One region of the Streptomyces sp. NPDC056987 genome, then DNA from elsewhere that is predicted to be linked to it. Evidence: riboswitches for the same ligand, from Rfam matches in the RefSeq annotation. Region 1 holds a riboswitch; each other region holds the start of a gene.

Region 1 (6,978 bases):
CGCCCGTCCGGCCTGGATCGGCATCAACCAGAGTGCCGCCAACCGCTACGTCGAGCAGGCCCTGGTCCACCACCTGCTGCCGAAGATCGTCACCGCGCACAGCGTGCTGCGCGAGCAGACCCTGGGCCGCTCCCGCCTGGACTTCCTCGTCGACGACGACACCTACGTCGAGGTGAAGACCCCACTGGACAACCTCCAGGTCGCCCTGGGCGATCACGTCCACACCCGCACCCGCCCGCCGCTGGCCTCCACCGACCGGCTGGTCAAACACATCGGGGAACTCGACCGCAGCCTCCAGGCCCATCAACGCGCCGTTCTGCTGCTCTGCTTCGTGTACGACAACCCCGGCTTCCAGGTCCGCCCCAGCAGTCACCACGATCAGGTCCAGGCGTCGGTCGCCCAGGCCGTGCGGGGTGGCGTGGAGATCTGGCAGGTCAACTTCCGCCTGGATGCGGCCGGGGTCCACGTCGCGCGTCACTCCGACCTCACCAGCCAGTTCCTCGTCTGAGGGCTGCCGCCTCCCACCACGGCCCCGGAACACCGGCACGACCCGAGCCCCAGTAGGCACCACCGAGTTCAACCGCACGGATCTTCTCAAGGAACACGCCTCATGCGCAGAATTCAGTACCACCGCTACGGCGGCCCGGACACGATGCGGCTGGAGGGCTTCACCCTGCCCTCGCCACAGGAGGGAGAGGTTGCGGTCTCCGTCGTCGCGGCCGCGGTCAACCCGATCGACTGGAAGGTCCGCCAGGGCGAGCTGAAGATGATGACCGGCCGGGCCTTCCCCCGCGCGATGGGCTCGGACTTCTCCGGGACCGTCACCGTGGTCGGCCCCGGTGTCGTCGGCTTGAAGCCAGGCGACCCGGTGTACGGGATCACCGCGCTGAAGCCCAGCGGCGCCTTCGCCGAGGCCGTTATCGCCCCCGCTTCCCACCTGGCTATCAAGCCCGCCGGTCTCTCCTTCGAGCAGGCCGCCGCGCTCGCCACCCCCGTGGTCATGGCCTTTGCCGGACTCATCGACCGCGCCCGGCTGCAGGCCGGCCAGCGGGTCTTCGTCAACGGGGCGACCGGCGGCGTCGGCCAAGCTGTCGTCCAGCTCGCCCATGCCCTCGGCGCCACCGTCACCGGCACCAGCGGCCCCACTTCCGTACAGCACGCCCACGCCCTCGGTATCGACCGCCTCTACGACTACACCGCCGCCGACCCCGCAGACCAGAAAGAACTCCAAGGCGCGTTCGACGTCGTCTACGACACCAACGGCTTCCTGCCGGTCAAGACCGCGATGCGGCTGTTGAACAAGACCGGCGTCTACCTCGACATCAACGCCACCCCCGCCAAGTTCGCGCACGCCGCTTTCGCCCGCCGCCACAAGATCTTCTTCTGCAAGCCCGACACCCGGGCCCTCACCGCCGCTGCCGACAGGGCCGCCGCCGGGGACATCCGCATGTCCATCGGCGAAACCGTCTCTCTGGAGGGCGCCACCACTCTGATCGCCGGCCTGGAGACAGGCCGAAAGATCAACGGCAAGGGCCTGATCCTCACCAACCTGACCAACTGACACCCCAGGCAACAACCGCTCGGCACCCAGATGACCAACCCCACACCCGCTGGATGACGGATCCTTTCGCATAGCAGCGGAAAGATGCTGCTATCCCGGGGGCAGGCCGAGAACGGCACCGTGTGCCGCATTCTCACGGAAGACGCCGACAGCACCGACCAGCCCGGAAACCGGGTCCGCCGCCCTTCAACCGGCGGCGGACCTCGCCACCCCGGGGGAACCTGCTCAGCAGCCCGGTGCTGACTGAGGCCACCCATCCACGGCGGGACTCGGGAGCCGGGCCGACCGCGCCAGGCGGCTACATTGAACCGCCTGGCTTCCGTAGTCCGGGGCCCGCGCGCCCCCTATTTCGAGGAGCTCACGGCCAGCATGTCCAGTCGTGCCACCATCCAGCACGTGGTCCCACTCGATGAGTGGAACGCCCGCCCCGACGGCCCGTACGCACCCGGGTCGCTCTCGGAGGACGGATTCGTCCACTGCTCACCCGACGAGGAGACCACCATCGCCATCGTCAACGCCTTCTACCGGGACGCACCGAGACCGCTCCTGACACTCGTTCTCAACGTGGACCGGCTCACCGCGAAGTGCGAGTGGGAGCCAGCAGTGCCCGTCCCGCCGCCAGGGGTCACCGAAAGCACCCTGTTCCCTCATGTGTTTGGGCCTCTCAACCGGGACGCGATCGAACACGTACTGGAGGTGGAGTGGGATGACCAGGGGCGGGCGGCAGGACTGAAGGAAAGAGACTGAACGCCTTCGCGGTAACGCCATTCGTCGCCCGCCGGCAGAGGATTTTTTTGTGCCACAGTAGTTGTGGTCGTCATCTGCCTCTCCGGCGGTGGCGGTGCGCAGCGGTCAGCCACCAGTCCGTCCAGGACCGATAGAGCGAATTCCTGGATTGCGGAGCCACAGGACGTGCGTGGGCACCGCAGCGAACAATCACTGCCCTCGGCGGCCAGCCGAAATCACATTGGCTGCGCCCCTTGGCCAGCTCCGCCTCCAGTTGGGCGAACTGCTTGTCGCTCAGCCTCGGCAGTGACGCCGGCCCCTGTGACCGCAGAGCGCGCGGACCGCCTCGTCCCACATCTGCCGCCAGCGCTGCACTGAACGAACGCTGACCCGTAGGTCCTTGGCGATCACCGAGCTCGCCTCGCCCCGGGCGAACCCCTCAGCCGCCTTGAGCCGTAACTCCTCGCGGAACTGCTGCCGTTCGGCGGTCAGCCCGCCCCCTTGTGGATACCGCGTGCCCCGGTGATACCGCACGAGCGACGAGCCGTCAGTCCCTACGACTCCACAAGTTCAACCTCAGTAGGAGAGGCTCTCGACGGTAAAAGTGACCTCCGCCTCACCGTTCGTGCCCCGGACGGTCCTGGTCTGCTGCCCAGTCTTGTCGTGGTGCGAGTCCCACACGATGCTGCCGTTCACGTCGACATCGTCGACCGGCGCGAAGATTCCGTCGTAGTCCAGCAAGAGGACGTCGATGCCGAGGATGCCGTCGGGAGCTTGGACCCAGTAGTCCTTGGGCGTCAGCATTCAACGGACACAGCGGCTGGCGGTTGCTGTCCCGCTCGTGCCGTCGGGCGCCGGACATCAGACGGGCGGTCCAGCATGCCGGAAGTCCGTGCGTTCCTCGCTTGAGCTGCCGATCCTGGGCTGCCGTCCTTCAGGTGACTCCGTGCTCCGGAAAGCGACCGGGCTCAGCCACTTCGACCGCACCTACCTCAACCGCCCGGCAGATCGAGTGTTTCATCGCGAGGACGCCCTACTCCGGGTGGTCCGCGTACGGACGCCACCCGTGGCCGCAACCCGAGCAGACCATGTCCGCAGGGTGCCCCCATCGTCCCCCAGATCTGGAGTTCCTGGGACTGGCAGGCCGGGCGGGCCAGAATCTCCGTGGTCGCCTCTGCCGTCCGCGCTGACGCTGCAAGGCGGTCTTTTGTCGCGACGAGGGAGCTGACGTGGTTCCGGCCCGCAACTATGGGAGAGACCGTGCAGAACCATCAAGCGGGTTCCTCGGCTCGGGCTCGGGGTTCCGGCGAGGCGGTAGGAGCCAGTACCGGTCCCGGCGATCGCGCCGTTGAAGGCCGGGCGGGAGTTCTCGCGCTCCGTGTCAGATTCCGGAATGTGAACACGCTCGACCAAAGGGCTGTCCACACTCTAGCCTGGCCATGCAGCTGGTTCGCCCTGCCCTCCAGGCAGACGCGTCGTAAGAGGGAACCCGGTGGGAATCCGGGACTGCCCCGCAGCGGTGAGTGGGAACGACCGCCGTCATACGCACTGGATCCGACGTACAGGGTCCGGGAAGCGACGGCCAGTAGGTGTCTTCCTCAGGAAGGCGTGCTCGCGAGTCCGAAGACCTGCCCGTTGCCCGTGTGCGAACCATTCGTGCGCGGAGATCCCGGTGACCTCGTGGGCGGGTCGGCGTACATATCAGGCGGATGACCGCGCTGTGCCGCGCGAGGTCGGGTCCGTCCGGTTCGTCACCCCTTCGCGCTCGCGTCCTGTCCCGGGATTCCAGGGAGATATCTCGCGAAGGAGATTTCCGTGACAACGAAGTCCGCAGCCGCGGCAGCACGGGCCACCGTGTACGGCTACCCCCGCCAGGGCCCGAACCGGGAACTCAAGAAGGCGATCGAGGGCTACTGGAAGGGCCGCGTCACCGCCGACGCCCTGCAGGCGACCGCCGCCGAGCTCCGGCGGAGCAACTGGCGGCACCTCTCCGACGCCAGGATCGACGAGGTGCCGACCGGTGACTTCTCGTACTACGACCAGGTCCTCGACACCACCGTCATGGTGGGCGCGATCCCCGACCGGCACCGCGCCGCCGTCCAGGCCGACGCGCTGGACGGCTACTTCGCCATGGCCCGCGGTACCCAGGAGATCGCTCCCCTGGAGATGACCAAGTGGTTCGACACCAACTACCACTACCTGGTCCCCGAACTGGGCCCCGACACCGTCTTCACGGCCGACTCCACCAAGCAGGTCGCCGAGCTGAAAGAAGCCCTCACCCAGGGACTCACCCCCCGGCCCGTGCTGGTCGGACCCGTCACGTACCTCCTGCTCGCCAAGCCTGCTCCCGGCGCGCCCGCGGGCTTCGAACCGCTGATGCTCCTGGACCGGCTGCTTCCTGTGTACGCCGAAGTCCTCGCCGACCTGCGCGCGGCCGGCGCCGAGTGGGTCCAGCTCGACGAGCCCGCCCTCGTGCAGGACCGCACCCCGGCCGAACTGAAGGCCGCCGAGCGCGCCTACCGTGAGCTCGGCGGTCACGCCGACCGGCCGAAGGTGCTCGTCGCCTCCTACTTCGACCGGCTCGGCGACGCCCTGCCGGTGCTGGCCAAGGCGCCGGTGGACGGGCTGGCGCTGGACTTCACCGGGGCCGCCGCCGCCAACCTGAACGCCCTGGCCGCCGTCGGCGGACTGCCCGGCAAGCGCCTGGTCGCCGGTGTCGTCAATGGCCGCAACATCTGGATCAACGACTTGGAGAAGTCGCTGTCCACTCTCGGCACCCTCCTCGGGCTCGCCGACCGCGTCGATGTCGCCGCCTCCTGCTCCTTTCTGCACGTCCCGCTGGACGCCACGGCCGAGCGGGACATCGACCCGCAGATCCGGCGCTGGCTGGCCTTCGCCCAGCAGAAGACGGCTGAGATCGTCACGCTCGCCAGGGGCCTCGCCCAGGGCACCGACACCATCACCGGCGAACTCGCCGCCAACCGCGCCGATCTCGCCGCCCGCGCCAGCTCACCCATCACGCGTGACCCCGCCGTGCGAGCCCACTCCGAGGCCGTGACGGACGCCGACGCGCGACGCTCCCGGCCGTACGCCGAACGCGCCGCGGCCCAGCGCTCCCACCTCGGCCTGCCTCTGCTGCCGACCACGACCATCGGCTCGTTCCCGCAGACGACCGAACTGCGCACCGCCCGTGCCAACCTGCGTGCCGGCCGCATCGACTCCGCCGGGTACGAGGAGCGCATCAAGGCGGAGATCCAGGAGGTCATCTCCTTCCAGGAGAAGATCGGCATCGATGTCCTGGTGCACGGCGAGCCCGAGCGCAACGACATGGTGCAGTACTTCGCCGAACAGCTCACCGGCTACCTCGCCACCCAGCACGGCTGGGTCCAGTCCTACGGCACCCGGTACGTCCGCCCGCCGATCCTCGCCGGGGACATCTCCCGCCCCGAGCCGATGACCGTACGCTGGACGTCCTACGCCCAGTCGCTGAGCGACCGCCCGGTCAAGGGCATGCTCACCGGCCCGGTCACCATGCTTGCCTGGTCCTTCGTCCGCGACGACCAACCCCTCGGCGACACCGCCCGCCAGGTCGCCCTCGCCCTGCGCGACGAGGTGAACGACCTGGAGGCGGCCGGGACCTCGGTCATCCAGGTGGACGAGCCCGCGCTACGCGAGACCCTGCCTCTGCGGGCCGCCGACCGCGCGGCGTACCTGGCGTGGGCGACGGAGGCGTTCCGGCTCACCACAGCCGGAGTGCGGCCGGACACCCAGATCCACACGCACATGTGCTACGCCGAGTTCGGCGACATCGTGCAGGCGATCGATGATCTCGACGCCGACGTCATCAGCCTGGAGGCCGCCCGCTCCCACATGCAGGTCGCCCGCGAACTCGCCGCCCACGGCTACCCGCGCGAGGCCGGGCCGGGTGTCTACGACATCCACTCCCCGCGCGTGCCGAGCACGGATGAGGCTGCGGAGCTCCTGCGAACCGGACTGAAGGCCATCCCCGCCGAGCGGCTGTGGGTCAACCCCGACTGCGGGCTGAAGACCCGCGGCTGGCCCGAGACCCACGCATCCCTGGAGAACCTGGCCGCCGCCGCCCGCGCGGTCCGCGAGGAACTCACCGCGTCCTGACCGCAAGCCCGGTCGGCTGGGGGAGGAAGCATCCGCCTTCCTCCCCCAGCCCCCGGCTTGAGAGAGAGCAGCAGCCCATGGCTCTCGGCATCCCCAGTACAAGCGCGGACAGAGCACTGTCCATTCGTGACCTCCTCGCACGAGGAGGTCACTCTTACTCCTTCGAATTCATGCCCCCCGCGCAGCACGGCCGCCGAAGCCGGGCTCTGGACCCGCGAAATCCGCGTCGGTGTACTCGGTGAACGGCTTGCCGATGTAGACGCCGGCGCTGTTGACCACGGTGTCGATCCGGCCGAACCCGTCCATCGCCGCCGCCACGATCCGCGCGCCGGCGCCGCACTCGGCCAGATCGTCGTTGAAGGCGAGCACCTGCGGGTCCTCGGACTGCGGCATGGAACGGCTGGTGGCCACGACCGCGTACCCGAGGTCGCGGTAGGCGGTGACGACGGCAGAGCCGATGCCCCCGTCGGCACCGGTGATGATCGCGACCTTCTGGGCGGTGCCCGCACCCGTCGTGTCCTTCATGCTTCACTTCCTTCACCTGACCAGCGGGAATC
Region 2 (6,978 bases), on a different contig from region 1:
CCACCGGGGGTCTCACCCCGAGATCCGTCGTCATCTGGACACTGGTCGCGCTGGTGGGCGCGGCGGGCTGGGGGGTGCTCGCCCTCTCCCGGGGCGAGGAGGTCTCGGCCGCCTGGATGCTCGCCGCGGCGCTCGGCTCGTACGCGATCGCCTACCGCTTCTACTCCCGCTTCATCACGAACCGTGTCCTCAGGGTCGACAGGACCCGGGCCACCCCCGCCGAACGGCTCGACAACGGGGTCGACTTCCACCCCACCGACCGGCGCGTGCTGTTCGGCCACCACTTCGCGGCCATCGCGGGCGCCGGGCCGCTGGTCGGCCCGGTGCTCGCCGCGCAGATGGGGTATCTGCCCGGCACCATCTGGATCGTCGCGGGCGTCATCTTCGCCGGCGCCGTCCAGGACATGGTGACGCTGTTCTTCTCCACCCGCCGCGACGGCCGTTCGCTCGGCCAGATCGCCCGGGACGAGATCGGCCCCTTCGGCGGCGCCGCGGCCCTGATCGCCGTCTTCATGATCATGATCATCCTGCTGGCCGTGCTGGCGCTGGTCATCGTCAACGCGCTGGCGCACTCGCCGTGGGGCGTCTTCTCCATCGCCATGACCATCCCGATCGCCCTCTTCATGGGCGTGTATCTGCGGGTGCTGCGCCCCGGCCGGGTCAGCGAGGTCTCGCTCATCGGGGTGGCGCTGCTGCTGTTCGCCATCGTGGCGGGGGGCTGGGTCGCCGAGTCCTCGCTCGCCGACACGTTCACGCTGGAAGCGGGCACGCTGGTCATCTGGATGATCGCGTACGGCTTCCTCGCCTCCGTGCTGCCGGTGTGGATGCTGCTGGCGCCGCGCGACTACCTGTCGACCTTCATGAAGGTCGGCACGATCGTGCTGCTGGCGCTGGGCGTGGTGATCGCGCTGCCCACCATGAAGATGGAGGCGATCACCGACTTCGCGAGCCGCGGTGACGGCCCAGTCTTCGCCGGGTCGATGTTCCCGTTCGTCTTCATCACCATCGCGTGCGGCGCGCTCTCGGGTTTCCACTCGCTGATCTCCTCGGGCACGACGCCGAAGATGGTCCAGAAGGAGACCCAGATCCGGATGATCGGTTACGGCGCGATGCTGACCGAGTCGTTCGTCGCGATCATGGCGCTGATCGCCGCCTGCATCATCGACCCGGGGCTGTACTTCGCGGTCAACTCCCCGGCCGGGGTCATCGGCGGTACGGTCGAGTCCGCCTCGCAGGCCGTCGCCAACCTGGGCTTCACCATCTCGCCCGACCAGCTCGCCCAGGCGGCCAAGGACGTCGAGGAGACGAGCCTGCTGTCGCGGACGGGCGGGGCACCGACCTTCGCCCTCGGCATGGCGGAGATCTTCTCGTCCGTCGTCGGCGGCACCGCCATGAAGGCGTTCTGGTACCACTTCGCGATCATGTTCGAGGCGCTGTTCATCCTCACCACGGTGGACGCGGGGACGCGTGTCGGGCGCTTCATGCTCCAGGACATGCTCGGCAACGTGTACAAGCCGATGCGCGAGGTGAGCTGGAAGCCGGGCGTCTGGTTCGCCAGCGCGGTGGTGGTCGGCGGCTGGGGCTACTTCCTCTGGGTCGGCGTCCATGACCCGCTGGGCGGCATCAACCAGCTCTTCCCGCTCTTCGGCATCGCCAACCAGCTCCTGGCGGCCGTGGCGCTCGCCGTCTGCACCACGCTGCTGGTCAAGTCCGGCCGCCTGAAGTGGGCGTGGGTGACGGCCGTACCGCTCGCCTGGGACGCCGCCGTCACGCTCACCGCGAGCTGGCAGAAGATCTTCTCGTCCGACCCGAGGGTGGGCTTCTTCACCCAGCGCGACGTGTACCAGTCGGCCATCGACCGGGGCGAGGTGCTGGCCCCGGCCAAGAGCATGGACGACATGCACACCGTGGTCACCAACTCCACGGTGGACGGGGTGCTTTCGGCGCTCTTCGCGGTCCTCATCCTCGTGGTCATCGCGGACGCCGGACGGGTCTGCTTCAAGGCGATCCGCGATCCGGAGGGCGTCCGGCTGGCGGAGGTCCCGTACGTCGAGTCGAAGATCGTCGCCCCGGCCGGCCTGATCCCCACCCAGGAGGAGAAGGCGGAACTGGCCGCCGCCGAGGCCACCAGGGAGCGGGAGAGCGTCCCGGCGGGAACGGGCCCGGCATGACCCGGATCCAGAGCCGGGCGGATCGGGTACGGCACATGGCCGGGCGGATCCGCTGGTACGTACGGGAGTTCACCGGCGAGTCGGCGTACGAGCGCTACGTGGCCCACGCCCGGGCCCACGCGGACGCGGCAGCCGGTGCGGGAGCGGGCGTGGGCACGGGTACGGGTACGGGCGTAGGTGCCGGCGCCGGTGACCCGGCGGGCGGGATCATGACCCGCCGCGCCTTCGAACGCAGCCGTACGGACGCCCGCGAGGCCGATCCGCGCGAGGGCTTCCGCTGCTGCTGAGCCGCCGCCGATCCCGCACTGCGGCGCCGTACGACACAACATCTGGGGGGTGGCGCGGCGCGCGCCCCCCAGATGTATGCTCGACCTCGCTGTCGACGCAGGGGAATCCGGTGTGAATCCGGAACTGTCCCGCAACGGTGTACTGTGGCGCGCTTTGTCGCGCCCGCCAGTCCGAACACCTGCCGGCAGTGCGTCCGGCTCGACCGATCCGGGCGCCCAGACGTCCGGGCCTCGCGGTTGGGCCGGTGGACGCGGCGCGGTGTGCTGCCCTCTGCGATGACGGGCGTACGGCCGTGCGCGCGGACCCGTGCCTCCTCGCGGCCCAGAGCCGAGCGAGGGAGAGCACCACGTGACCATCGCGCCAGCGGATCCGGTTTCAGCAACGACCGAGCGGGGGCCCGGAGCCGGGCAGCCACCGGCGGCCGACGCCCCCGGCACCGCGCTGCTGCGGATCCTGACCGAGCTGACCGCCGATCTGCCCGACGCCGACCCGGGCAGGATCGCCGCCGCCGCGCTGCGCGGCCGTAACGCCCGCTCGGACGAGGCCGAGCTGCGCGAGCTGGCCACGGAGGCGGCGGCCGGACAGATCTCCGAGGACCCCGCGTACTCCCGGCTCGCCGCCCGGCTGCTCACCCGTACGATCGCCGACGAGGCCGCGTCCCAGGGCGCCGTGTCGTTCTCCGCGTCCGTCGCCACCGGCCACCGCGAGGGCCTGATCGCGGACCGTACGGCCGGCTTCGTCGCGCGCCACGCCGCACGCCTGGACGCGCTGATCGACCCGGCCGCCGACGACCGCTTCGGCTACTTCGGGCTGCGCACCCTCTACAGCCGCTATCTTCTCCGGCACCCCCTCACCCGGCAGGTCGTCGAGACGCCGCAGCACTTCCTGCTGCGCGTCGCCGCCGGGCTCGCCGAGGACGACAGCGACCGGGCGGTGGCGGAGGTCGGGCGGCTCTACGGGCTGATGAGCCGCCTCGACTACCTCCCCTCCTCCCCCACGCTCTTCAACTCCGGCACCCGCCACCCCCAGATGTCCTCCTGCTACCTGCTGGACTCGCCGCTGGACGAGCTGGACTCGATCTACGACCGGTACCACCAGGTGGCGCGGCTCTCGAAGCACGCGGGCGGGATCGGGCTCTCGTACTCCCGTATCCGCTCGCGCGGTTCACTGATCCGGGGGACGAACGGCCACTCCAACGGCATCGTCCCGTTCCTGCGGACCCTCGACTCCTCCGTCGCCGCCGTCAACCAGGGCGGCCGGCGCAAGGGCGCGGCCTGCGTCTACCTGGAGACCTGGCACGCGGACCTGGAGGAGTTCCTCGAACTGCGCGACAACACGGGCGAGGACGCGCGCCGTACGCACAACCTCAATCTCGCGCACTGGATCCCCGACGAGTTCATGCGCCGGGTCGAGGCGGACGGCGTCTGGTCGCTCTTCTCCCCCGTGGACGTGCCGGACCTGGTCGACCTGTGGGGCGACGCCTTCGACGCCGCGTACCGCAAGGCGGAGGCCGACGGTCTCGCGCGCAGGACCCTCAAGGCCCGTGAGCTGTACGGCCGGATGATGCGCACCCTCGCGCAGACCGGCAACGGCTGGATGACCTTCAAGGACGCGTCGAACCGTACGGCCAACCAGACCGCCGAGCCCGGCCACACCGTCCACTCCTCCAACCTCTGCACCGAGATCCTGGAGGTCACGGACGACGGCGAGACGGCCGTCTGCAACCTCGGCTCCGTCAACCTGGGCGCGTTCGTGGACGCGGCCACCGGCGACATCGACTGGGCGCGGCTGGACGAGACCGTCCGTACGGCCGTCACCTTCCTCGACCGGGTCGTCGACATCAACTTCTACCCGACCGAGCAGGCCGGCCGCTCCAACGCCAAGTGGCGCCCGGTGGGCCTGGGCGCGATGGGCCTCCAGGACGTCTTCTTCAAGAAGCGGCTGCCCTTCGACTCCCCCGAGGCCGCCGCGCTCTCCACCCGGTTCGCCGAACGGATCATGCTCGCGGCGTACGAGGCCTCCTGCGACCTCGCCGAGCGGGACGGCCCGCTCCCCGCCTGGTCCAAGACGCGCGCGGCGCGCGGGGTACTCCACCCCGACCACTACGACGTGACGCTGAACTGGCCCGAGCGCTGGGCGGCGCTGCGCGCCCGGGTCGCGGAGACCGGCATGCGCAACTCCCTCCTCCTCGCCATCGCGCCGACGGCGACCATCGCGTCGATCGCGGGCGTGTACGAGTGCATCGAGCCGCAGGTCTCGAACCTGTTCAAGCGCGAGACGCTCTCCGGGGAGTTCCTCCAGGTCAACTCCTACCTGGTGGAGGAGTTGAAGCGGCTCGGCGTCTGGGACGCCCGGACCCGCGAGGCGCTGCGCGAGGCGAGCGGCTCGGTGGCGGGCTTCGGCTGGATCCCGGCGGAGGTACGGGAACTGTTCCGTACGGCGTGGGAGATCCCGCAGCGGGGCCTGATCGACATGGCGGCGGCCCGTACGCCGTTCCTGGACCAGAGCCAGTCGCTCAACCTGTTCCTGGAGACGCCGACCATCGGGAAGCTCAGCTCGATGTACGCGTACGCCTGGAAGAAGGGGCTCAAGACGACGTACTACCTGCGCTCACGCCCGGCGACCCGGATCGCCCGCGCGGCGGGCTCGGCGCCGAGGCCGGCAGCTGTCCCCGCTCAGCTCACCCCGGCCGACGAGGCGATCGCCTGTTCCCTGGAAAACCCCGAGTCCTGCGAGGCCTGCCAGTAATGACGACGGAAAAGAATCTCCTGGACCCGGGCTTCGAGCTGACGCTCCGCCCCATGCGCTACCCGGACTTCTACGAGCGCTACCGCGACGCGATCAAGAACACCTGGACCGTGGAGGAGGTCGACCTCCACTCCGACGTCGCCGACCTCGCCAAGCTCACCCCCGGCGAGCAGCACATGATCGGCCGGCTGGTGGCGTTCTTCGCGACGGGCGACTCGATCGTCTCGAACAATCTGGTGCTGACGCTCTACAAGCACATCAACTCCCCGGAGGCGCGGCTCTATCTCTCGCGCCAGCTCTTCGAGGAGGCCGTGCACGTCCAGTTCTATCTGACCCTGCTGGACACCTACCTCCCGGACCCCGAGGACCGCGCGGCGGCCTTCGACGCGGTCGAGGAGATCCCGTCGATCCGCGAGAAGGCGCGGTTCTGCTTCCGCTGGATGGACTCGGTGGAGAAGATCGACCGCCTGGAGTCCCCGGCGGACCGGCGCCGCTTCCTGCTGAACCTGATCTGCTTCGCGGCGTGCATCGAGGGCCTGTTCTTCTACGGAGCGTTCGCGTACGTCTACTGGTTCCGCTCGCGCGGTCTGCTGCACGGCCTGGCCACGGGCACGAACTGGGTCTTCCGCGACGAGACCATGCACATGAACTTCGCCTTCGAGGTCGTGGACACGGTCCGCGAGGAGGAGCCGGAGCTCTTCGACGACGCTCTCCAGCAGCAGGTCATGGACATGCTGAGGGAAGCGGTCGAGGCGGAGCTCCAGTTCGGCCGGGACCTGTGCGGCGACGGACTGCCGGGCATGAACACGGAGTCGATGCGCGCGTACCTGGAGTGCGTCGCGGACCAGCGGCTCCAGCGCCTCGGCTTCCCGCCGGTGTACGGGTCGCAGAACCCGTTCGCGTTCATGGAGCTCCAGGGCGTCCAGGAGCTGACGAACTTCTTCGAGCGGCGCCCGTCGGCGTACCAGGTGGCGGTGGAGGGCACGGTCGCCTTCGACGACGACTTCTGACATGTACGGGAAGGGCGTGGCCGTCGCGAGCAACTGCGCGGCGGTCACCTTCAGGAGAAGTACTCGGCCGCGCTGTACCTCACCTCTGCCCAGACCGTCTTGGTGTACGGATCCCGTACGCCCCACCCCCACCGGTCGGCATGGGCGGCGACCAGCAGCAGCCCCCGCCCGCCGGTCGACTCTCCGTCGGGCGGCGGGAAGATCCCGGGCGCGCGGGGCAGCCGGCCGGGCCGCGTGTCGATGACCTCGACCCGGACCCGGTCGGCCCCGAGCCCGAGCCGCACCTCGAAGTCCCGCCCGGGGGTGCGGCCATGGGTCACCGCGTTGGCGGCCAGCTCGGCGACGATCGCGGAGACCGCGCCGGAGGCGGGGGCGGTACGCGGAACGTCCCACGAGTCGAGCTGCTGAGCACAGAGCAACCGGGCGAGCCGGGCACCGCGATGGCTGGAACTGAGCCTGATCCGCGAGACCGGGAAGAGCGGCGAGAAGGCCGGCGGCGAGCCCGGTTCGGCGAGGGAAATTTCCGACTCCATAGGGTAACCGTCCCGTTACCCGGATAACGTCACCAGGGCAGACGGCCGTACCTGACCAGCCGGTACGGACCGAACCCCGATTCTGTACGGGTCGCGGTCCGTAACGGCGCCGGGACGCGGCGCGTTGCACAAGGAAGGTTATGCACGCATCGGCACACACGATGGGGTGTGAGGCGTATGGGAACCAGCCGCCAGAGCCAGAAGAAGCAACGGACTCAGGATGACGGC
Region 3 (6,978 bases), on a different contig from region 1:
GTGCAGCGGGTCCAGGGGGCGAGGACGGGCGCGAAGCGCTGGAGCACGTCCCTGAGCTGGTCGTCCGGGCGGTCGCTGTAGATGTACGCCCCGGCCCAGATCTCCCGGCGGCGCAGCAGCCCGCGGTCGCGCGAGAGCATCACCCGGCGTTCGGCGGCGGAGAGCGTGGCCAGGGCCGGGTCGCCTAGGTCCTCGCTCTCGTACGCCGCGTCGACGCCCAGCAGCCGCAGCCGGCGGGCGAGGGTGCCGAGGTGGACGTCGAGGAGGAAGCGCAGCGGCGCGCCGGGGACGGTCTGCGGCCGGGGCACGGAGCGCACCTCCACGGACTCGCCCGCGGCAGGGATGTGCGAGAAGGGCACCTCGCGGCCGTCGACCAGGAGGGGGCCGGCCTCGGTGAGCGGGACGCCGAGGGATTCCACGGCGTGGCCGAGGGTGGACGAGCCGTCGGTGCGCAGGGCCGTGCGTCCCGTACGGCGCTCGGCCGCGACGAAGAGGCGCAGTTCGGGGGCGAAGGCGATCTGGATCTCCGGTCCGTTCACGCCGCCAGGATGCCACCGCGCGCCCGGGCGGGCCAGGGGTTTCCCGGCCGGGTGGCAGGGGCGCGGAGCGGCTGTGGGGGAGGAGGTGGGTGAGGAGGTGGGTGAGATCAGGTGAGGCGCAGCCGCCAGTTGTTGACGCGGCGGGGATGCCCCGGCGGGTACTCGAAGTCGCGCTCGCCCAGCAGGGAGAAGCCCGCCCTGCGGCACAGCGCGTTCGACGCCGGGTTGTCGACGGACGGGAACGCGTGCAGGGAGCGGTGCGTCCGCTCGGCCCGTGCCCGCTCGACGACCGCGGCCACGGCGGCCGCCGCGATGCCCCGGCCCTGGTGGGCGGCGAGCACCGTCCACCCCGTCTCGTACACCTGCTCCCCGTCCCAGGTCTGCTCCCAGAAGCCGATCGTGCCGACCGGGATCTCCTCGGGGAGGAGGACGACGCGGAACATCCGGCCCTTGTCCGTGCGGTCCGCGCTCAGGGCCACGTACCGCTCGTGCCGCTTGAGGATCTGCTCCTCGGTCTCGGGGCCGCCGAGGTGGGTCATCAGCTCCGCCGCGTTCGCCGCCCGGAGCAGGCCGAGGTCGCCCGCCGACCACGCGTCGATCCGGACCCGCGGTGACCCGGGTGCCGGGCGCACCCGCCCGGCCTCGCCGCGCAGGCCGCCCTCGCCGTGCGCGGCGGCTCCGCCGACTCCGCTGTCTTCGCCGGTTTCGCTGCCCAGGCCGTCCCGGCTCTGTTCGGTCCCCTCGGTCCTCATGACCGCAACTGTAGGTCGCGGGTCCGACAGCGGCGCTCTCAGCGGGCGTACGCCGTCGGCGGGACCCCGACCGTCGCCGTGAAGTCCCGGACAAGATGGGCCTGGTCGCTGTAGCCGAGGTCGGCGGCGAGCGCGGGCCAGTCGACGGCGCCGGACTCCGCGCGTTCCAGCGCCTCGTGGATGCGGTAGCGCAGGATGACCCACTTCGGGCCGACGCCCACGTACGCGGCGAAGAGCCGTTGCAGCGAGCGCGCCGAGACACCTTCCTCCTCGGTGAGGCGGCCGACGCGCCGGATCGTACGGTCCGTCCTGATCCGGTCGGCCAGGGCCATGGCGCGCAGGGCCTCCGGATCGGGGCGCGGGTCGAGGCCCAGCAGATACGCGTCCAGCGCGGCGACCCGGGCGTCCTCGGCGTCCTCGTCCTCGTCCTCGGGGGTGTCGGGGGTGCCGGGGGCGTCCGGGGCGGCGGGGGTGCCCGGGCCGAGAATCGCCGTGAGGTCCGCCTCCGTCGTCGGCAGGACCTCGCCGACCGGCACCCGGCGCCCCGTCCACTCCGCCACCGGCCGCTCCGGCGCGAAGGGACGGAAGCCGCCCGGCCGGAACTGGATCCCGCACACCCGGCCGCGGCCCTCCAGCTTCTGCGCGAACAGCTCCAGGCCGACGCCCGCGACCTCCCCGAACGCCACGGGGCTCGGAGTGTCGAAGCGCTGGAACACCACGTTCACCGACGGGTGAGGCACCACATGGGAGACGTACGGCCGCTCCAGGTCCCAGTCGATCAGCCAGTAGTGCTCCAGATACGGCCGCAGGGCCGGCGCGGGCTCGCGGCGGCGGAACCGTACGCGCGCGAAGAGGCCGGGGGCGTCGACGATGCCCCGGGTGTCACGCCGCGGACCTGCCATTCACGGAACGTATCGTCGCGCGTCGCGTTTGTTCAAGACGCGGGGGCGGCGCCGTCCCTACCGTCCGTCCCATGAGCGAGAAGAACGACATCAAGATCAGCGCACCGGACGGCATCAAGATCAGCGCACTGCTGAAGTCGGCGGCGGACCATGCCCTCCCCGTCGTCCGTGACATCGGTGACGAGCAGCTCGGCGCGCCGACGCCGTGCGCCGAGTACGACGTCCACGCCCTGCTCGACCATCTCTTCCAGGTCGTCGTGAACTTCCAGGCGCTCGCCGCGAAGCGGGACGCCGACTTCGGCGCCGCCCCCGAGCACCTCACGGGGGAGTGGCGCGAGCGGTTCGCCGCGGAGACGGCGCGGCTCGTCGACGCCTGGGACGCGCCGGGCGCAGACGAGGGCACGTCGGGGGCGATGGGGCTGCCGGCCAGGACGGTCGGCTCGATGGTGCTCGGGGATCTGACCGTCCACGCGTGGGACCTGGCGCGGGCGACGGGGCAGCCGTACGAGCCGGACGCGGCCCTCGTCGGCCTGCTGACGGCGGAGTTCGGGTCGCTGGCGCCGACGGCCAGGAAGATGGGGGTGTTCGGGGAGCCGGTGCCGGTGGCGCCGGACGCGGCGCCCTTCGACGTACTGCTGGCCCTGACCGGCCGCGACCCGGGCTGGGTGCCCCCGCACCGCCCGCAGGACTGAACGGGGGCATGGCGGGCAGATGTTCGGTCAGTACCGCTTTCGACAGCAAGTGGGCGAAGAGGAGGGGACATGGAGATATCCGGCTTTGTCGCAGCCATTGTCGTCGGCATCGTCATCGGCGTGCTGGGACGGCTCGTGGTGCCGGGGCGGCAGCGCATCGGGGTGCTGCTGACCATCGGCGTCGGTATCGTCGCGGCGCTGGTCGGTACGTTCGTCGCGGCGGCGTTCGGCGTCGCGGACACCCGGGGCTTCGACTGGATCGAGCTGATCATCCAGGTCGGCCTGGCGGCGGTGGGCGTGGCCGCGCTGGACCGCGCGAAGGGCCGCGGCTGACCACTGCCGGGGATTTCGCTACGTATCCGGTCAGCCCCCGTCAGGCCCCCGTCAGGCTTCCGTCAGTCGTCTCCGCCTTCTTCGGAGCCCTCGCCGGCGTCTTCGCCGGTGCCGGTGAGCGGACGGCCGCCGAGCAGGTTCCAGCGGCCGTCCCGCCCGGTGAGCTCTGTGACGGTCAGCGGCCGTACGTCGAACCGCCAGAACGCGGAGGCCGGCGCCGAGAGCGCGTGCAGGGCGGCGGCGCGGACGATCTCCGGTTCGGCCACGGCGATCACGCGGGGGGTCTCGGGGCTCAGCGTTTCGCACCACCGGCCGACGCGGGCGTAGAGCGCGAGCAGGGTCTCCCCGCCGTGCGGCGCGGCCGACGGGTCGGCGAGCCACGCGCTCACCTGCGCCGGTTCGGCGGCCGCGACCTCGTCGAGGGTCCTGCCCCGCCAGCGCCCCATGTCCCACGGCGCGAGTTCCGGCACCGGCCGCGCGTCCAGGCCGAGCAGACCGGCGGTCGTACGGCAGCGGGGTGAGGACGAGACGTACACGGCGGCGCCGCGCGGGAACTCCTCCCGTACGGCCTCGGCCTGCCGCACCCCGGCGGCGTCCACCGCCCGCGTCGCGGCGCCGGGCCCGTCCTCGGGAAGGTCGCCGAAGCGGGCCGCGCGCAGGGCCGGGCCGATGGCGGGTGAGATGAGCTGCACGCGGATCGTCGCGCGGATCGTCATAACGAAAGGCCCCCTTGGCCCGTCTGCCGGTTCGCGGTACCTTCACGTCGATATCCACGACGGCGGGACGGAAGTCCGGTGAGATTCCGGCACGGTCGCGCCACTGTATGCCGATTCCGGCCGCGTGCCACGCGGCGGGGAACCGGTGAGTCAGACCCGACGGCCGTCGTTCGAGCTCCATCAACGGGACGCGAGTTCCCTCAGGAGGATGTGCCATGGCTCAGTCCATCGCGCCTGCGAACACCGCTCTTCCGCCCACCTCTGCCACCGGTGCCGCCCCGGCCCCGCTTCCGCTGCGCGCCGTGCTGCCGTGGGCGGTCTTCGTCGGCACCCTGATGCTGGTGCTGCTCTACTTCGTCGGCGCCGAACAGGGCGCGACCTCGGTGATCTCCGGTGCCGGTGTGCACGAATGGGTGCACGACGGCCGTCATCTGCTCGGGTTCCCCTGCCACTGACCGTCGGCGTAAACGGCGGACAGCGGACAGCGGACAGCGGAAACAGCAGCGACAGCGGAGATGACGCGCATGCATGCCTTCACCGTCAGAAACCTCCTGGTCCGCGGCATGGTCGCGGGCGTACTGGCCGGACTTCTCGCGTTCGTGCTGGCCTACTTCGCGGGTGAGCCCTCCGTACGGGACTCCATCGCGCAGGAGGAGACCCGGTCCGCCCCGGCGCATCAGCACGGCGCCGCGGCGGACCCCGTACCCGCGGGGGAAGCGGGAGAGGAAGAGGAGGAGGAACTGGTCAGCAGGCCGGTCCAGTCGACGTTCGGGCTCGCCACCGGTGTGCTGGTGTACGGGGTGGCCCTCGGCGGGATCGCCTCGCTGGTCTTCGCGGTGAGCCTGGGCAGGATCGGCCGGTTCGGGCCGCGGGCGACCTCGGCGCTGGTCGCGGGGGCCGCCTTCACGACCGTCTACCTGGTGCCGTTCCTGAAGTATCCGGCGACGCCGCCCGCCGTGGGCAATCCGGACACGATCGGCAGGCGCACGACCCTGTTCTTCCTGATGATCCTGCTCAGCGTCCTGCTGGCGGTCATCGCCGTCATCGCGGGGAGAAGGCTGGCACCCCGGCTCGGCAACTGGAACGCGTCGCTCGCCGCGGGCGCCGGTTACGTGGCCGTCGTCGCCGTCGCCTGTCTGGTGCTGCCCGCCAACGCGGACGCCGTCCCCGCGTCCTTCCCCGCGGCGCTGCTGTGGGAGTTCCGGCTCGCGTCGCTCGGGGTGCAGGCGCTGCTCTGGACGGCCTTCGGGCTGATCTTCGGGGAACTGGCGGAGCGGATGCTCCGGCCGCGGGCGGTGGCCGATGCCGCCGTCGTGCCGCCCGGGGCACCCGTCGGGGAGCCGCGGGCGGCCGGACAGTAGAGTGCGGGGTCGGTCTTCTCCCAGCTCAGAGGTGTACGGCAGTGAGCGTCCCGCCCCCTGGTCCCGCGCCGTCCGCATCGTCGGCCCCTGATGCGGTGCCGTCGGCCCCGGGTCGGCCGGTGACCGTGGTCGGGATCGGCGCGGACGGCTGGGCCGGGCTCTCCGGCGCGGCGCGGGAGGCCCTGCGCGGGGCGGACGTGGTCATCGGCGGGCCCCGCCAGCTCGGCCTGCTGCCGGCCGCGGAGTGCGCGGGCGAGCGGGTGGCGTGGCCGTCGCCGCTGCGCCCCGCCGTGCCCGGCCTGCTCGCCGCGCACGCCGGACGCCGGATCGCGGTACTGGCCAGCGGGGACCCGATGTTCTACGGGATCGGGCGGGCGCTCGGCGAGGTCGTCGGCGCGGCGGCGCTGCGCGTGCTGCCGCATCCGTCGTCCGTCTCGTACGCCTGCGCCCGGCTCGGCTGGCCGGTGGAGGAGACGGAGGTCGTCACGCTCGTCGGCCGCCCCGCCGAACGCCTCACCGCCGCGCTGCACGACGGCCGCCGGGTGCTGGTGCTCAGCGCCGGGGCCGGGACGCCCGGGGAGGTGGCGGCGCTGCTCCGCGCGCGCGGCTACGGGCCGAGCCCGCTGCATGTGCTCGAACAGCTCGGCTCGGAGCGCGAGCGGCACCGTACGGCCACCGCCGACGCATGGGCCGGTCCGGCCGGGGACCCGCTCAACGTGGTGGCGGTCGAGTGCCGCCGCGCGCCCGGCGCGCCGCGCCTCGGCGCCGTACCCGGGCTGCCGGACACGGCGTACGAGCACGACGGACAGCTCACCAAACGCCATGTGCGCGCCGCCACGCTGGGCGCGCTGGCGCCCGCGCCGGGGGAGCTGCTGTGGGACATCGGGGGCGGGTCCGGTTCCATCGCGGTGGAGTGGATGCGTACGCACCCGTCCTGCCGGGCGGTGTCCGTGGAACGCGATCCGGCGCGCGCCGAGCGCATCGGCCGGAACGCGCGGGCGCTCGGTGTCCCCGGGCTGCGCGTCGCCGTCGGCGCGGCGCCCGCCGCGCTCGCCGGACTGCCGGTACCCGACGCGGTGTTCATCGGCGGCGGGCTGACCGCGCCGGGCCTGCTCGACGCCTGCTGGGAGGCGCTGCCCGTGGGCGGCCGGCTGGTCGCGAACACGGTGACGCTGGAGTCGGAGGCGCTGCTGGCCGACCGGTACCGCAGGTTCGGCGGGGAACTGGTGCGGCTGGCGGTCGCGCACGCGGTGCCGGTCGGCGGCTTCACGGGGTGGCGGCAGGCGATGCCGGTCACGCAGTGGTCGGTCACGAAAGCCCCAGGATCGGCAGCGGGGCCGGCGCCGGCCCCGGCCTCAGGAGCAGGAGCAGGAGAAGAACGATGACGGTGTACTTCATCGGCGCGGGCCCCGGCGCCGCCGACCTGATCACGGTGCGCGGCGCCCGCAGGCTCGCCGAGTGCCGGGTGTGCCTGTACGCGGGCAGCCTGGTCCCGCGCGAACTGCTGGCGGAGTGCCCGCCGGACGCGCGCCTGATCGACACCGCCAGGATGGACCTCGACGCCATCACCGCCGAACTGGTCGGGGCGCACGGCGAGGGTCACGACGTGGCGCGGCTGCACTCCGGAGACCCGTCCGTCTTCAGCGCCGTGGCCGAGCAGATGCGGCGGCTGGACGCGGCGGG
Region 4 (6,978 bases), on a different contig from region 1:
GCGTCGGTACGTGCAGATTGCGCGGGTCCGCCGCTTCCAGCAGCCGGTCGCCGTGCAGTCCCGTCCGCCCCTGGGCGGCCCGCACCGCGAGCGGCAGCAGGGGCCCGGGGATCCGGCGGGCGGAGGCCAGCGCCCGCAGGGTGGCCTCCCAGTCCAGCACCGGTGAGTCGAGCACGAGGCCGGAGATCCGCTCGCTCAGCGCCGAGTTCGCGGCGGCGTGCAGGGCCATCGAGGCGCCGGTGGACCAGCCGTGCACGACCACGCGCTCGGCGCCGAAGCGGACGGCGTAGCGGATCGCCGCGTCGAGGTCGCGCCATTCGGAGTCGCCGAGGTGGCCGAGGCCGTCCGGCGAGCGGGGTGCGCCGGGGTCGCCCCGGTAGGAGATGTCGAGGACGGGCAGCCGCTGGGCCGCGAGGAACTCCATGACGTTCAGCGGATGTTCCCGGGTGGTGCCGAGGCCGTGCACCGTGATCACCCAGGTGTCGCGCGGCCCCGGTACGAACCACGCGGGCAGGGAACCGAGTTCACCCGGGATCCACACGTTCTTGTGCGTGAGGCCGAGGGCGGTGCCGGGGTCCCCTTCGTACAGCCGCGGGGTGAACCGTACGCGGCTCCCGGGCACGAGGGTGCCGCGGCTGACCCGTTCCAGCCGGCGCACCACGGTGTCGGCCGGGCGCGGGACCCCGTCCAGGACCGGTCCGACGACGGCGTGCGCGCCCGCCCCCTCGATCCCGTACGTTCCGGGGCGCAGCGAGGCGAGCGAACGGGTCAGGGTGACCTGCCCGGCGGCCAGGGCGTGCACCGTGATCTTCGGGTCGCTGGGCAGGGGCCGCCCCGGCGGTGCCTTCAGCGCGGCATCGCTGGCGTACCGGCCGGCCGCGACCGCAGCCGCGCCGACCCCGAGCACTGTGGTGACGGCCGCTGCCGCCGCTGTAGCCGGGCGCACGCTCCCAGTGTCACCACCCGTGCGCGCCCCGGCCAGCGGGCGGGGGCCGTCGGAGGCGGAGACGGGAAGCGGGAGACGGGAAGCGGGAGGCGGGAGGCGGAGCCCGGGACCGGGGTCAGGTCCGCTGGCCGTACCCCTTGAGCTTCTCCGCCACCTCCCGCACCTGTTCCTCCGACAGCAGCGAGGGTTGGTGTCCCGGCACCGCGGCGGCCGTGAGCCAGAGGCGGCACATCCATTCGAGCTGGGCGGTGCGGTCGTACGCCTGGGCGAGGGTGTCGCCGTACGCCACCGTGCCGTGGTTCTGGAGCAGGCAGGCCGTACGGTCCACCAGGGCCTCCCGCATACCGCGGGCCAGCGCCTCCGAGCCGTACAGCGCGTAGGGGGCGACCCGGACGGCGCCGCCGAGGGCCGCCGCCATGTAGTGGATCAAGGGGAGTTCGGTGACGAGTGTGGAGACGGCGGTGGCGTGCACGGCGTGGGTGTGCACGACGGCCGTCGCCGATGTGTCGCGGTAAACGGAGAGATGCAGGGGAAGTTCGCTCGTTGGGGTGAGAGTGCCGAGAACCTGCCGTCCGGCGAGGTCCACGGCGATCGCGTCGCCCGGCGCGAGCCGGTCGTACGGCACTCCACTGGGGGTGACCAGGACAAGCTCCCCGACGCGCACGGAGACATTGCCCGAGGTGCCGACGACCAGGCCCTCCGCGGCCGTTCTGCGGGCTGTGTCGACGAGCTCCGCCCAGGCCCGTTCCAGAGCCTCCTGACCGGCCCCCCGACCGGCCTCCGTCCGGCCCTCCGCCACGCCCCGCGCGCCCGTCATCTCGCCTCGCTCGTCCGCCAGTTCGCCGTGTTCGCCGGTCCCGTCATCCGTCATACGGCGATCCTGCCAGGCCCCGCCGTCAACCTCACGGGGTGAGTCACCCCGAAGACCCACCTAGTTCATCTTCCGTTCACCCTGACTCCCTACGTTCACCGAGGCCACCGACGTCGAACGATTGCCTGGGTCCTGGGTCAATGGAACACATCACACTGCTGCTCGCGATCGTGATCGTGACAGCGCTCGTGTTCGATTTCACGAACGGTTTCCACGACACCGCCAACGCGATGGCGACGACCATCTCGACCGGCGCTCTGAAGCCCAAGGTCGCGGTGGGCATGTCCGCGGTCCTGAATCTCGTCGGCGCGTTCCTGTCCGTGGAGGTCGCCAAGACGATCTCCGGCGGGCTCATCAACGAACAGGGCATCAGAACCGAAGTCATCTTCGCGGCGCTCGTCGGCGCCATCCTGTGGAATCTCTTCACCTGGCTGCTCGGACTCCCGTCCAGCTCCTCCCACGCTCTCTTCGGCGGCCTGATCGGCGCGACCCTGATGTCCGTCGGCGCCTCGGGCGTCAACGGCGGGGTCGTCATCACCAAGGTCCTGATCCCCGCGCTCGCCGCCCCCGTCGTCGCCGGGCTCGCCGCCCTCCTCGCGACGCGGCTGACGTACCGGATCGGCCAGGCCGTCAACGACGGCGACGACCGGGTCACCGCCAAGGGTTACCGGGCCGGGCAGATCGCCTCCGCCGGGCTCGTCTCCCTGGCCCACGGCACCAACGACGCGCAGAAGACCATGGGCGTCATCACGCTCGCGCTGGTCACCGGCGGCGTTCTCGCCCCCGGCTCCAACCCGCCCCTGTGGGTCATCGTCTCCGCCGGGATCGCGATCGCGCTCGGCACGTACCTGGGCGGCTGGCGCATCATCCGCACCATGGGCACCGGCCTCACCGACCTCCAGCCGCAGCAGGGCTTCGCCGCCCAGACCAGCGCCGCGACGGTCATCCTGGCCTCCTCGCACCTCGGCTTCTCGCTCTCCACCACGCAGTCCTGCTCCGGCGCCGTCATGGGCGCGGGGCTCGGCCGCAAGGGCGGGGTGGTGCGCTGGTCCACGGCCACGCGGATGTTCGTCGCCTGGGGGCTGACGCTCCCGGCCGCGGGTCTGGTCGCCGCCGGCGCCGAGTTCCTGACCGGCCAGGGCACCTGGGGCATCGTCGTCGTCGCGGTGCTGCTGATCGCGGGCTCCGCCGGGATCTGGCTCGCCTCGCGCCGCAAGCCCGTCGACCACACCAACGTCAACGCCGACGAAGCCGTCGCCGACGGCGGCTCGGGCCGGACCGGTGAGCCGGCCGGTGTGGTGACCGCCGCCGTCGCGGCCGTCACCCCGCCTCCCCCGGCGGGCGCCGCGGGCCAGGACCTCTCGGCCACCATCCCCGCCCCGGCGGACCAGAGCGGCGAGCCCGCCCGCCGCGCCACGGTGTGATCCGCGCCGCCTCTTAGCGCCGCTCCTCCTCTCCGCCTCATCTCTCCGCGCCACCTCTCAGGAAGCGACCGCATGGACATCGACTGGGCAGCACTCGGCTCCGTCTTCGGCGTCAGCCTCGTGGCGACCGTCGCCCTCGTGGGCCTCTTCAGCCTGGGCGTCGTGGGCCTCGCCAAGCGGGGTTCCGCGCCCGCGCAGGGCCAGGCCGGGACCTCGACCGCCGCCTCCACCCCCGCCACCGGACCGGCGCCCCTCACCGCCCGCGCCGGCGCCTACCTGTGCTTCGCGCTCTGCGCCGGAGCCGTCGCGTACGGGATCAGCCTCATCGTGGCCTGACCGTCACGCACGCCATACGCGCCACACGCGCCACGCACGTCCCCGCGGGAGCCCCGCATCGGCCGACCGGTCCGGTGTGGGGCTCCGCACACTGTCCCGCCGCAGGTCAAGGATGAGTTGACGGGTCCTGCGCGGCGTGGTGGACTTCCGGGGCCATTGACGACGGCAGCAGAGGAAGCCGGTGCGAATCCGGCGCGGTCCCGCCACTGTCACTGTGAGCCTCGCCTCCAGGAGCCAGGAACTCTCGCCGTCGCATCACGTACGTCGAGCCGGGGCGCGGACCCTGAGTGAGGACACTTCGCCATGCCTGGCTGCGGTTCTGCCGCCGCGCGCGGCGGCGGCCGGGCCGCCCCTGCCGCCGAGCGGATCTTCGCGTACGGTGCCACCCTCGGGCTCCTGGCCGACCGGCTGTTCGGCGATCCGCGCCGGGGACATCCGGTGGCCGCCTTCGGCCGGGCCGCGGGAGCTGTCGAGCGCGCGCTGTGGCGCGACCACCGGGGCCGCGGCGCGCTGCACACCGCGCTCTGCGCCGGAGCCGCCGCCGGGGTCGCGGCACTGGCCGCGGCGGCGGTACGCGAGCGGCCCGCCGCCGCCGTGACGCTGACCGCCGCCGCCACCTGGGCCGTGGTGGGGGGCACTTCGCTGGGCCGGGAGGCACGGGCCGTCGGCGCGGCGCTCACCGCCGGGGACCTCGAAGGGGCCCGCGGGCGACTGCCGCATCTGTGCGGGCGTGACCCGTACTCCCTGGACGAGGACCAGATCGCGCGCGCCGTCGTGGAGTCCGTCGCCGAGAACACCTCCGACGCCGTCGTCGGCGCCCTGGTGTGGGGCGCGCTCGCCGGGACGCCGGGGCTCGTGGGGTTCCGCGCCGTGAACACGCTGGACGCGATGGTGGGTCACAAGAGCGCCCGTTACCGCCGGTTCGGCTGGGCGTCGGCCCGCCTCGACGACGTCGTGGGGTGGCCGGGCGCCCGGCTGACCGCCGCGCTGGCCGTCGCCGCGGGCCCGGACCGCCGAGGCGCGCTGCGGGCCCTGCGGCAGGACGCGCACCGCCATCCGAGCCCCAACGCGGGCCCCGTGGAGGCGTCGTTCGCCGGGGCGCTGGGCGTACGGCTCGGCGGGACCCTCGCGTACGGCGGGCGGGTGGAGCACCGGCCCGTCCTGAACGGCACGGGGCGCCCCGTCGGGGTCCCGGACATCGAGCGCGCCGTACGGCTGGCCGGCCGGGTCAACGTGCTGGCTCTCGCGGCCTGCGTGACGGGCCGATTCGTGTACGGGGCGATGCGTACCGGGAGGCCTGGATGAGCCGGAACAGCGGTGGCGCGGGGCTCGGCGGAGGGCTGCTGATCGCCGGGACGACCTCCGACGCGGGCAAGAGCGTCGTCACGGCGGGGATCTGCCGCTGGCTGGTGCGCCAGGGCGTGAAGGTCGCGCCGTTCAAGGGCCAGAACATGTCGCTGAACTCGTTCGTGACGCGCGAAGGGGCGGAGATCGGGCGCGCCCAGGCGATGCAGGCACAGGCCGCGCGGGTGGAGCCGACCGCGCTGATGAACCCCGTCCTGCTCAAGCCGGGCAGCGACCGCAGCAGCCAGGTGGTGCTGATGGGGAAGCCCGTCGGGGAACTGAGTGCACGCGGCTACCACGGAGGCAGGCAGGAGGCGCTGCTCGGGCCGGTTCTGGAGTGCCTGGCGGAGCTGCGGTCCACGTACGACGCCGTGATCTGCGAGGGCGCCGGCAGCCCGGCGGAGATCAATCTGCGCCGGACGGACATCGTGAACATGGGCATCGCGCGGGCCGCGCGGCTGCCGGTGGTCGTGGTCGGGGACATCGACCGGGGCGGGGTGTTCGCCTCCTTCTTCGGGACGACCGCGCTGCTGAGCCCCGAGGACCAGGCGCTGGTCGCGGGGTATCTCGTCAACAAGTTCCGGGGCGACGTGTCGCTGCTGGAGCCGGGGCTCGACATGCTGCGCGGGCTGACCGGGCGGGCGACGCTCGGGGTGCTGCCCTTCCGGCACGGTCTGGGCATCGACGAGGAGGACGGGCTGCGGGTCTCGCTGCGCGGCGCCCTGCGCGAGTCGGTGGTGGCTCCCCCGTACGGCGAGGACGTGCTGCGGATCGCGGTCTGCGCCGTACCCCTCATGTCGAACTTCACCGATGTGGACGCGCTGGCGGCGGAGCCCGGGGTCGTGGTGCGGTTCGTGGACCGCCCCGAGGAGCTGGCCGACGCCGATCTGGTGATCGTGCCGGGCACGCGCGGCACGGTGCGGGCGCTGGCCTGGCTGCGGGAGCGCGGGCTCGCCGACGCGCTGGTCCTGCGGGCCGCCGAGGGCCGTCCCGTGCTGGGGATCTGCGGCGGCTACCAGATCCTCGGCGAGCGGATCGACGACGAGGTGGAGTCCCGGGCGGGATCGGTGGCCGGGCTCGGACTGCTGCCCGTACGGGTCAGGTTCGACCGGGAGAAGACCCTCGCGCGGCCGGTCGGGGTGGCCCTCGGCGAGCGGGTCGAGGGGTACGAGATCCACCACGGCGTGGCGGACGTGCGCGGCGGGGACGCCTTCGTCTCGGACCCGCAGGGGCGGGCGCTGGACGGCTGCCGGGCCGGGGCCGTGCAGGGCACGCACTGGCACGGGGCGCTGGAGAGCGACGCGTTCCGGCGGCGGTTCCTGGCGGAGGTGGCGCGGGCGGCCGGCCGGCGGTTCGTGCCCGCGCCCGGCACGAGCTTCGGCGCACTGCGCGAGGAACAGCTCGACCTGCTCGCGGACCTCGTCGAGGAGCACGCGGACACGACGGCGCTGCTGCGGCTGATCGAGGAGGGCGCCCCGGCGGGGCTGCCGTTCATCCCGCCGGGGGCGCCGTGAGCGCCGCGCGCCGCCCCGGAGTCCGTCCGGTCATCGACGAGTCACCCGAACCCGAAGGAGCGATCAGCCTATGAGCACCCCCTTTCCGTTCACCGCCGTGGTGGGCATGGACGACCTGCGGCTCGGCCTGCTGCTGAACGCGGTCAGTCCGGCGGTCGGCGGCGTCCTGGTGCGGGGTGAGAAGGGCACCGCGAAGTCGACGGCCGTACGGGCGCTGGCCGCGCTGCTCCCCGAGGTGCCGGTGGTGACGGGGTGCCGGTTCAGCTGCGATCCGGCCGCGCCGGATCCGCGGTGCCCGGACGGGCCGCACGGGGCGGACGGGGCGGACGGGCGGGTGCCCGGCGGGGCGCGGGCCGCGCGGATGGTCGAGCTGCCCGTGGGCGCCTCCGAGGACCGGCTCGTGGGGGCCCTGGACATCGAACGGGCCCTGTCCGAGGGCGTGAAGGCGTTCGAGCCGGGGCTGCTCGCGGACGCGCACCGCGGGGTGCTGTACGTGGACGAGGTCAACCTGCTCCACGACCACCTGGTGGATCTGCTGCTGGA

What was found. Region 1 has a riboswitch for cobalamin ahead of metE (5-methyltetrahydropteroyltriglutamate--homocysteine S-methyltransferase). Riboswitches for the same ligand answer to the same signal wherever they lie in the genome.
Region 2: it holds a riboswitch for cobalamin, as region 1 does, so the genes downstream of both, ACFTZC_RS34230 (ribonucleoside-diphosphate reductase subunit alpha) here and metE (5-methyltetrahydropteroyltriglutamate--homocysteine S-methyltransferase) in region 1, are expected to answer to the same signal.
Region 3: it holds a riboswitch for cobalamin, as region 1 does, so the genes downstream of both, ACFTZC_RS32725 (CbtB-domain containing protein) here and metE (5-methyltetrahydropteroyltriglutamate--homocysteine S-methyltransferase) in region 1, are expected to answer to the same signal.
Region 4: it holds a riboswitch for cobalamin, as region 1 does, so the genes downstream of both, ACFTZC_RS14730 (cobalamin biosynthesis protein) here and metE (5-methyltetrahydropteroyltriglutamate--homocysteine S-methyltransferase) in region 1, are expected to answer to the same signal.

Annotation. Positions count from the first base shown of each region.
Region 1 is NZ_JBHURV010000060.1:30,516-37,493, reverse strand. Features, by position in the region: gene ACFTZC_RS39580 (DNA/RNA nuclease SfsA) at 1-508, shown strand, start outside; gene ACFTZC_RS39575 (NAD(P)-dependent alcohol dehydrogenase) at 611-1,561, shown strand; gene ACFTZC_RS39570 (DUF952 domain-containing protein) at 1,931-2,308, shown strand; gene ACFTZC_RS39565 (hypothetical protein) at 2,582-2,698, opposite strand; gene ACFTZC_RS39560 (hypothetical protein) at 2,864-3,091, opposite strand; cobalamin riboswitch at 3,735-3,938, shown strand; gene metE (5-methyltetrahydropteroyltriglutamate--homocysteine S-methyltransferase) at 4,103-6,421, shown strand; gene ACFTZC_RS39550 (SDR family NAD(P)-dependent oxidoreductase) at 6,590-6,946, opposite strand; gene ACFTZC_RS39545 (hypothetical protein) at 6,977-6,978, opposite strand, start outside.
Region 2 is NZ_JBHURV010000041.1:70,546-77,523, reverse strand. Features, by position in the region: gene ACFTZC_RS34240 (carbon starvation CstA family protein) at 1-2,171, shown strand, start outside; gene ACFTZC_RS34235 (CstA-like transporter-associated (seleno)protein) at 2,168-2,458, shown strand; cobalamin riboswitch at 2,492-2,660, shown strand; gene ACFTZC_RS34230 (ribonucleoside-diphosphate reductase subunit alpha) at 2,808-5,207, shown strand; gene ACFTZC_RS34225 (ribonucleotide-diphosphate reductase subunit beta) at 5,207-6,217, shown strand; gene ACFTZC_RS34220 (ATP-binding protein) at 6,268-6,750, opposite strand; gene ACFTZC_RS34215 (Scr1 family TA system antitoxin-like transcriptional regulator) at 6,928-6,978, shown strand, end outside.
Region 3 is NZ_JBHURV010000037.1:43,999-50,976, forward strand. Features, by position in the region: gene ACFTZC_RS32695 (Mut7-C RNAse domain-containing protein) at 1-539, opposite strand, end outside; gene ACFTZC_RS32700 (GNAT family N-acetyltransferase) at 647-1,291, opposite strand; gene ACFTZC_RS32705 (DUF6597 domain-containing transcriptional factor) at 1,330-2,193, opposite strand; gene ACFTZC_RS32710 (TIGR03086 family metal-binding protein) at 2,265-2,885, shown strand; gene ACFTZC_RS32715 (GlsB/YeaQ/YmgE family stress response membrane protein) at 2,955-3,218, shown strand; gene ACFTZC_RS32720 (histidine phosphatase family protein) at 3,281-3,934, opposite strand; cobalamin riboswitch at 3,966-4,113, shown strand; gene ACFTZC_RS32725 (CbtB-domain containing protein) at 4,150-4,389, shown strand; gene ACFTZC_RS32730 (CbtA family protein) at 4,459-5,295, shown strand; gene cbiE (precorrin-6y C5,15-methyltransferase (decarboxylating) subunit CbiE) at 5,415-6,680, shown strand; gene cobM (precorrin-4 C(11)-methyltransferase) at 6,677-6,978, shown strand, end outside.
Region 4 is NZ_JBHURV010000010.1:191,789-198,766, reverse strand. Features, by position in the region: gene ACFTZC_RS14750 (alpha/beta hydrolase) at 1-946, opposite strand, end outside; gene ACFTZC_RS14745 (class II aldolase/adducin family protein) at 1,062-1,763, opposite strand; gene ACFTZC_RS14740 (anion permease) at 1,958-3,241, shown strand; gene ACFTZC_RS14735 (hypothetical protein) at 3,314-3,577, shown strand; cobalamin riboswitch at 3,724-3,844, shown strand; gene ACFTZC_RS14730 (cobalamin biosynthesis protein) at 3,881-4,882, shown strand; gene ACFTZC_RS14725 (cobyric acid synthase) at 4,879-6,435, shown strand; gene ACFTZC_RS14720 (putative cobaltochelatase) at 6,506-6,978, shown strand, end outside.